DNA from 2 places in the Lysinibacillus sp. 54212 genome. Region 1 is predicted to be linked to the other one. Evidence: riboswitches for the same ligand, from Rfam matches in the RefSeq annotation. Region 1 holds a riboswitch; the other holds the start of a gene.
What was found. Region 1 has a riboswitch for FMN ahead of ribE (riboflavin synthase). Riboswitches for the same ligand answer to the same signal wherever they lie in the genome.
Positions count from the first base shown of each region.

Region 2: it holds a riboswitch for FMN, as region 1 does, so the genes downstream of both, V4T18_RS10905 (ECF transporter S component) here and ribE (riboflavin synthase) in region 1, are expected to answer to the same signal.

Region 1 is NZ_JBAFWZ010000009.1:124,082-128,298, forward strand. It holds gene V4T18_RS08580 (response regulator transcription factor) at 1-181, opposite strand, end outside; gene V4T18_RS08585 (DHA2 family efflux MFS transporter permease subunit) at 323-1,711, shown strand; FMN riboswitch at 1,782-1,915, shown strand; FMN riboswitch at 2,197-2,330, shown strand; gene ribE (riboflavin synthase) at 2,459-3,097, shown strand; partial or broken gene ribB (3,4-dihydroxy-2-butanone-4-phosphate synthase) at 3,121-3,735, shown strand; gene ribH (6,7-dimethyl-8-ribityllumazine synthase) at 3,948-4,217, shown strand, end outside.
Region 2 is NZ_JBAFWZ010000013.1:38,325-42,541, forward strand. It holds gene V4T18_RS10895 (MerR family transcriptional regulator) at 1-277, opposite strand, end outside; gene V4T18_RS10900 (cyclase family protein) at 570-1,187, opposite strand; gene V4T18_RS10905 (ECF transporter S component) at 1,240-1,818, opposite strand; FMN riboswitch at 2,031-2,206, opposite strand; gene V4T18_RS10910 (hypothetical protein) at 2,279-3,493, opposite strand; gene V4T18_RS10915 (sigma-70 family RNA polymerase sigma factor) at 3,490-4,050, opposite strand.

The sequences.
Region 1 (4,217 bases):
CATTCATTTCGGGTAGCATAATATCTAGCAAAACTAAGTCCCATTGCTCTTCACGATAGGCGATTAAACCTTCTGTACCAGTATGGGCCATTTTCGTCACATAGCCTTCAAATTCAAGCTCTAGCTGAAGAACTCGAGCGATTTGCGGCTCATCCTCTATAATTAAAATTCGGTGTGTCACATTCTCACCATCCAAGTTTTTCTTCTATCGTAGAATATTTGTAGAGGAAAAAGCAACTGTCGATAAAAGAATGCTAGGCAAACGGAATGAATTTTGTTAACGTTGTGTGATAAGCCTTTTTGGCGGTAGAAAGGAAGTACAATGAACAGTTTATATGAAAACAAGAATAAAATTATTATTCCCTTTTTAATGGCGGCCTTTATTGGGCTATTAAATGAAACGGCGCTCAATATGGCGTTTGTTCAATTGGGGAACGATTTTGGGAAAGAAACCTCTACGATTCAATGGCTTACGACTGGCTACCTATTAACGTTAGGCATATTAGTGCCTGTCTCCGCCTTTTTAATGCAGCGCTTTACGACGAGACAGCTTTTTATCGCGTCCTTACTCTTTTCAATTAGTGGTACTATAATTGCTGCAATAGCACCAATCTTTTCGATATTATTCCTTGGTCGAATTGTGCAAGCGATCGGTGCGGCGATTATTATTCCGCTGATGATGAATGTTATATTGCTCGTCTATCCTATTAATAAGCGCGGTGCAGCGATGGGGAAAATTGGTCTCGTTATTATATTTGCACCTGCAATCGGACCTACATTGGCAGGGGTTGTGCTAGATCGTCTCAGCTGGCATTGGATTTTCTGGCTCTGCTTACCGTTTTTAATCATTGCTTTACTTGTAGGGCTTCGATTTGTCGGCAATGTGAATGACGTGCAAAAAGTGAAATTTGATGTGCTTTCAATGCTGCTGTCCACAATCGGGTTTGGTGGTATTGTTTATGGCTTTAGTATTTCCGGGGAGCTCGGGACGTTTTTCGTGACGGAAGTAATCGTTGTCGTTCTTGTAGGGGCGGTAGCACTCGTGCTTTTCGGTATCCGCCAAATGAAAATGGATACACCGATGCTCAACCTACGTGTATTTCAGTATCCGATGTACGCGATTGCACTTGTGATTTTATTAATTGGTATGATGACAATCCTATCGACGATGGTGCTCTTACCAATTTACTTGCAAAAGGTATTATTATTAGCGCCGGTCGTGGCAGGTCTTGTGCTGCTACCAGGTGGTGTCATCAATGCATTTATGTCGGTTGTGGCAGGCAATCTTTTTGATAAATATGGCCCGACAAAAATGGTGCCTGGTGGACTAGTGATGGTGCTTATTAGTTTACTTGTGCTGCGCGGCATCGATGAGGCAACTTCTCCGTATTTAATTGTGGGAATGCATATTCTTTTGTTTGTCGGTCTTTCACTCGTGATGATGCCTGCACAAACGAACGGATTAAACCAACTTCCAAGAGAGCTCTATCCAGATGGCTCAGCGATTATGAATACGTTACAGCAAGTAGCTGGAGCGATCGGAACAGCAGTTGCAGTAACGATTATGTCGATTACCGCGAATGCAAGCTCTAGTACGGATTCACTCCATGGAATGGTACACGGTGTACAAAATTCAATTACGTTCGGACTAATAATTGCAGCAATCGCATTCTTGTTATCGTTCTTTATTAAAAATGTGAGGGAAGAGTAATTAGAAAAGAACAGTCTATAATATTACTTTTCATTTTGTATTTTCGTGCTATAATCGAGTGCAAGATGAATAAATCCTTCGGGGTCGGGTGAAATTCCCAATCGGCGGTGATGAATGCTACTATTCTAAGCCCGCGAGCCGTAAAAGGCAGGATTTGGTGCGAATCCAAAGCCGACAGTATAGTCTGGATGAGAGAAGGATGCGATTAGTAATAGGATTCTTTTGAAAAATTATTTTTCAAAGGCTTTTTTGCTATACTCGTATACTTATAAACCCCGGTAGATCTTATCTGCTGGGGTTTCTTTGTTGTAAAAGAAAGGATAAATTCTTGGAATTTGAGCAGTGTCTAGCTCCAGCGCCCAGCCCCTCGAGGTCGCTTCATCCCCTCGGTCGAAAGCTGAAGGGATGCTTTCGATTCGGGGCTGCAAGCAGCTGTCGGGGCTAAGCAGGGCGCTTCCGCTTTTCTTATTCATTAACTTAATATTGTTTTCCTTCGGGGTCGGGTGAAATTCCCAATCGGCGGTGATGAATGCTACTATTCTAAGCCCGCGAGCCGTAAAAGGCAGGATTTGGTGCGAATCCAAAGCCGACAGTATAGTCTGGATGGGAGAAGGAAATGGTAAAGTCTTTGAAAATTTATGTTGAAAAGGCTTATTTCGTAACGCCATTTTATTAAAATTCTCTAGCCCCTTAGTGATCGTACTAAGGGGTTTTTCTTATCTATATCAAGGAAATGGAGGTGAGGGTATGTTCACAGGTATTGTGGAGGAATTAGGAAAAATTAAGGTTATTCAGAATGGACAGGACAGCATGCGGCTCACAATCGAATCGAAAATAACTCTCGAGGATATTCATCTTGGTGACAGCATTGCAGTGAATGGAGTCTGTTTAACAGTGACAAATTTTTCTAAGGATCATTTTCTAGTAGATGTTATGCCAGAAACCGTAAAATCAACGAGCATCAGGGAATTACAGATTGGTGATGCTGTTAATTTGGAGCGAGCGATGGCAGCGAATGGACGCTTTGGTGGCCATTTTGTATCGGGGCATGTGGACAGTGTCGGCACGATTTTGCGAAAAAGAAAGGTCGCCAATGCTGTTTATATCGACATTAGCATAGGTGAGGAGCTGAGCAAATATTGCATAAAAAAAGGCTCCGTCACAATCGATGGAATAAGCTTGACGATTTTTGATATTAGTCCGACAAAGCTGACGGTCTCACTCATTCCACATACGTATAGTGAAACAGTACTCGGCATTAAAAATGAGGGGCAACTTGTAAACATCGAAAATGATTTATTAGGTAAGTATGTGATTCATCATTTAGAGCAACGAGCGAGTATGCCGACGATTACAATGGATTTTCTAAAAGAAAACGGATTTTAACAGGATCTAAGGTGGGGTATAAGATGTTTCATAGGATAGAAGAAGCAATCGAGAATTTGAAGGCAGGAAAAGTGATAATCGTAGTTGATGACGAGGACCGAGAAAATGAAGGGGACTTTGTTGTCTTAGCTCAACATGCTACGCCGGAGAACATTAATTTTATGGCGATACATGGGCGTGGGTTAATTTGCACACCGATTACAAAGGAATTGGCTCAGCATCTGTCCTTACATCCAATGGTGGCGCAAAACACAGATAATCATGAGACAGCATTTACAGTAAGCATTGATTATAAAACGACGGATACAGGCATTAGTGCATTCGAGCGCTCTGAAACGATTCTACGTTTACTAGACCCGAATGTTGTAAGCTCAGATTTTCGTAGACCAGGTCATGTATTCCCACTCATTGCAAAAGACAATGGGGTTCTAGAGCGGCAGGGGCATACAGAGGCTGCAGTTGATTTAGCGGTACTTTCTGGTTCTAGTCCAGCGGGTGTTATTTGTGAAATTATGAATGATGACGGGACAATGGCGAGAGTGCCTCAGCTCGTTGAAATTGCAAAGGTGCACGGATTAAAGATGATTACAATTGCTGATTTAGTTCGATATCGGAATGACAAGATACAACTTATTCAATTTCATAAGTAGTTTTCCTAAGCGGAATCACGAACATTTTAGTGGAGCGGAAGGCGGCTCGGTGCTTGCCCGCGGAACGCGTCCGCCTGTAGCGTAACGATACGAATAATCGATTTTAAATCTTTGTAGGGTTCGTATTTGATGATGAAAACATGATTAATGGAATTGACTTTGTACTAGCACTACAAAAATAAACAGTAGGAGAGAAAACGATGGGACAAATATTTGAAGCACAATTAATAGGCACGGATTTAAAAATCGGCATTGCAGTAGGGAGATTCAATGAATTCATTACGAGCAAACTATTAAGTGGGGCAATAGATGGCTTAAAGCGTCACGGCGTAGCGGAGGGAAATATTGATATTGCATGGGTACCCGGTGCCTTTGAAGTGCCATTTATTGCAAAAAAAATGGCGGAAGCAAAGAAATACGACGCAATCATTGGCTTAGGAACGGTTATTCGCGGTTCAACAACACATTAT
Region 2 (4,217 bases), on a different contig from region 1:
TAGCAATTGCGTCATAACTTCTAACATCATTTCTCTTCCGCATATCAAACACTTTTTTTATACCTGCCATATTAATCCCTTGGTCAAGGAGCTCTCGAATTTCTAATAAGGCATCCACATCATCTAGTGAAAACATTCTTCGGTTGCCCTCTGACCTAGCAGGCTCGATTAATTCATGCTCTTCATAATACCTAATTTGTCTTGCAGTTAGCTCGGTTAGTCCCATCACCATACTAATAGGGAGTAACGGCATCGCTCTTCGAAACTCTCGACTCATTGGCATCTCCTCCTTTCCCTACAACCACTTTACAATATGTTATGTTTATTATCAATATTATGTAAGGAATTATAACATATCCTTTTTGGATGATTTTTATCGAAAAAAAAGATAGGACAAGCGAAAGCACGTCGGAATACCCGAAGCGAAAGCAGCTTTTTCGCTTTCGACCGAGGGGATGAAGTGGCCTCGAGGGGCTGGGCGTCCGAGCTAAACACTGCTCAAGCCCCAAAATTTACAATTATATTTAAAAAAGGACCTAAGCTAGTAACTTAGGCCCTTGAATCTATTACTATTTCCTTTTAAGTACCGCTCGAATAGGCGACCCATCCCCACCTTCCACCCGCAATGGAAGTCCGATGAAATCATACAAACCGGACGATACATCCTGTAACAATAAATTTTCAATAATAATTAAATTATACTTTGCACAGGCGTTATGCATTGTGAGTGATACATTTTCTACTGCATCAACCGAGGGTGTATCTACGCCGATCAACTTTACACCTTTATCACACAAAAACTCAGCAACACTCTCATCAAAAATCGGATAGCTCACCGGAAACTTATCAACCTCTACCTCATCCCTCAACTTAACTAGCACACGACTGACCCCCGTCAAATCTACATCAGCAAAATGAGATGCATAGATTACTTCATGACCACGTAAATCAACAACAAGCGCCTCCCCAATAAATAACTCGGGCGACAACCGATCAATCGTTACGCCATCCTCCTTATAGTGAAACGGTGCATCAACATGCGTTCCAATATGCATGCTTGCAGTCATTTCACCGACATTGGCACCATCCGCCTCTAAAGTCGCAACTAATCGATAAGAAAATGGAGCATCTCCTGGCCAAACAGCTGTTGTACTTCGAAGCGGTTGTGATATATCAATCCAAGTCATTTTGTTTCCCCCTAAATAAAAAGCGTAGCCACCGAGGTGACCACGCGTATTTTCATGATAAAAATTGTAAACGTTGATTATGAATCCATTTACTCATCGTGCGGAATAATACGGTAACGATGACAATTAACATAACACCTTTTATTAGGTTAAATGGTAAAATCGCCATTACAGCCGTTCCAAGCATATCTTCTACATAAAAGTTCATGAAATAACCGTACATCGGTAAGAATGCCACGAAATTTAAAAACGCCATCCCTACTGACATCACAACTGTCGCAGCAACTAATCCAACTATTAATCCTGTAATAGATGTGAACTTTTTATAAATAAAGTATACAGGGAAAATGAATAAAATACCTGTTGCAAAGTTGGCGATATGACCTACTGGCATACCTGTTGGTGAACCAGAAAAAACCCAGTCTAAAATGTTTTTAATTAGTTCGACCGTAATCCCTGCTAATGGTCCCATTGTTAATGTTGCAATTAAAGCCGGCACATCACTAAAGTCAATTTGTAAAAAACTAGGGAACCCTGGTAGCGGGAAATTAAATAGCATTAATACGAAAGAAATACTACTTAACATCGCAATTGTTACAAAAGCTCGTAACCTTTTGTTTTGCTTTGACATAAAACATCTCTCCTCATTGCTGATCTCATCTCGCAAGAAGAAAGGACAAATCAATCACCATTCACGAAAAAACCCTTATGCAGAAAATAGCATAAGGGAGAAATAGGCACACTTAAATAAGGGTCTATTCGTAATTCTGTACAATATTGCATATGAAAGCAACAAAATGTACAGCAAACTACGACATTTTCGTAAAAAAATGACGACCGTACCTTCACCTTCTCCCATCCAGACTATACTGTCGGCTTTGGAATCTCACCAAATCCTGCACGCGCAATGCGGCTCGCGGGCTGAAGAAGAGCTGCTGCAATGTCCTCCAAGCTAATGGTCGGAGATTGCGTCTTCTATTACCGCCGGTCGGGAATTACACCCTGCCCCGAAGATGAATCAAACTATTAAATTAGCTTACAAGTACTATTATAGGATAAATATCTGAAATGTAAACCATTTTGTTTAACACCTAGTAGCTTTCTAGCTGTTCTAAAGAAATTGTATTTGCTCCAACTGGGATCGGCAACGGAGAGCTGAAATTAAATCCTTCCCATTGTTGCTGCACAATGTTTGAAAATTGCACCTGCTTATTAAAGCCCCCCGCCGTTAAAAGCATTCCCTCAAGCATTCTCATAGCTTGTTGAGGATCGAAATCATTTAAATCAAGCGGCGTAGAAAAGGTAACTACAGCCTTATCCCCTTCTTCTACTACTGAATAGTCAACACCTTGTAGGATGGCCGTTTGATATTGGTCGTTTTCAACAATCTTCATATACTCTAGTGCCTCTTTCGCCGAGTTAAAAGAATGGTTAGAATGTGGCGCTAAATAAATCCTATCGTTCCCCTGCCCGTATAAGAAATAACTCCCCCGCTTACTTAAACTCATTGTTGTATTCGCTTGTTCTTCTTTACCAGCGCTAGGTTCGTTATGCAATACTACTCGCTCGTAACTGTTACCAAATGTGTCTAATAAGACATCCCAATCGCTGGAAACCTTATCATTATACTGGTGATCTTCTGGTAATGTATAAATTAGTGTTGACCCTTGTTCCTCAATCTTACCTTGCAACGGATGCAATTCTGTAAATCCTAAAGCTTGTTCATTTAGTGAAGCTGCATATTTACTATACAAATCGACAGCTGACGGTGATTCATGCCCAAACTCCTCAATAATCTGCTCGTTCGGAATCACAACGGTAACTGGTACACTTTCCCCATTCTTCCCTACTAGCCCTAGGTGAATTGCAGTATAAACTGAAAGCTGTTCCTGATACACGGAAGTTCGTAAATCCATATTATTTAAAGCTCTTATGCCCCGTGATTCATCCTGTTCTAATGCTACCCCACTACTTGCCCCATCATCTTCCGCTACCTCTACCTTCCTTTCAGCTGATGAATCTGATAAGGTATTTTCCGATTGGCCAGCCATTTTATCATTTGAAGTTTGAGGTGATAAAAAGTAAGCACCGCTAAACAATACGACAAATAAAGCTGCTGAAATTCCCAGTATAATTAAAGCATGATTTTTCCGTTTAACAACACTTACCGGTGGATGTTCCTCTTCAAAAGCACCCGCCTGCTGCAACTTTGCGAAGACGTCTTCCTTTGAACGATTATCCTGAATTTTTGGAGCTTGCTCTAGTAGCTTTTCAATATCTAGTTCATCCCATTTTTCATCATTCATAGCGAATTCGCCTCCTTCTGTTCCTTATTTAACCTTGCTCGCAAAGCATGAATAGCGCGGTGCTGTGTTGTTTTTACTTTCCCCTCAGTCCAACCTAAAACCTGTGCGGTCTCCTGTACCGATAGCTCTTGAAAAAAACGCATGACAATGACCATTTTTTGATCACCTGTACATAGTTCTAAAGCATGCAGAAGCCCTCTTAAATCTTCACTAAGCTCCAAAAATTGCTCTGGGGATTTTTCGGATGAAATAAGCTGCTCATTTTCCCATTCAAAAGCATTAAAATGATGTCGATCACGAACAGCCATCTTTCGAAAATGATCGATTGCTACGTTTTTAGCGATAGAAAATAGCCATGTTTTTTCAGAGCTATTTCCCCGAAAACGATCGTATGATTTCAGCACACGTACGTATACTTCGTGCGATAAATCCTCTGCAACGCTTCTATTTTTCACTAAATAAATTAAAAACTGAAAAACATCCTGATGGTATTCGTCATACAATCGATGGAAAATGGATTCTTTAGAATTCATCCATCCCACCTCCGTTCTAAATATTAGTCGTATAATACGCTAAATCGTTTCAATTCTAACTCGATCTTTAACATCATAACATAAAAAAATCCGCTTCCTTCCAATGGGCAAGGATGAAGCTTACAAAGTGCTATGCAGCACTTACTTTGCTCGATCACTCACTTACCCACAGAAGTATTGCGGATTATTTT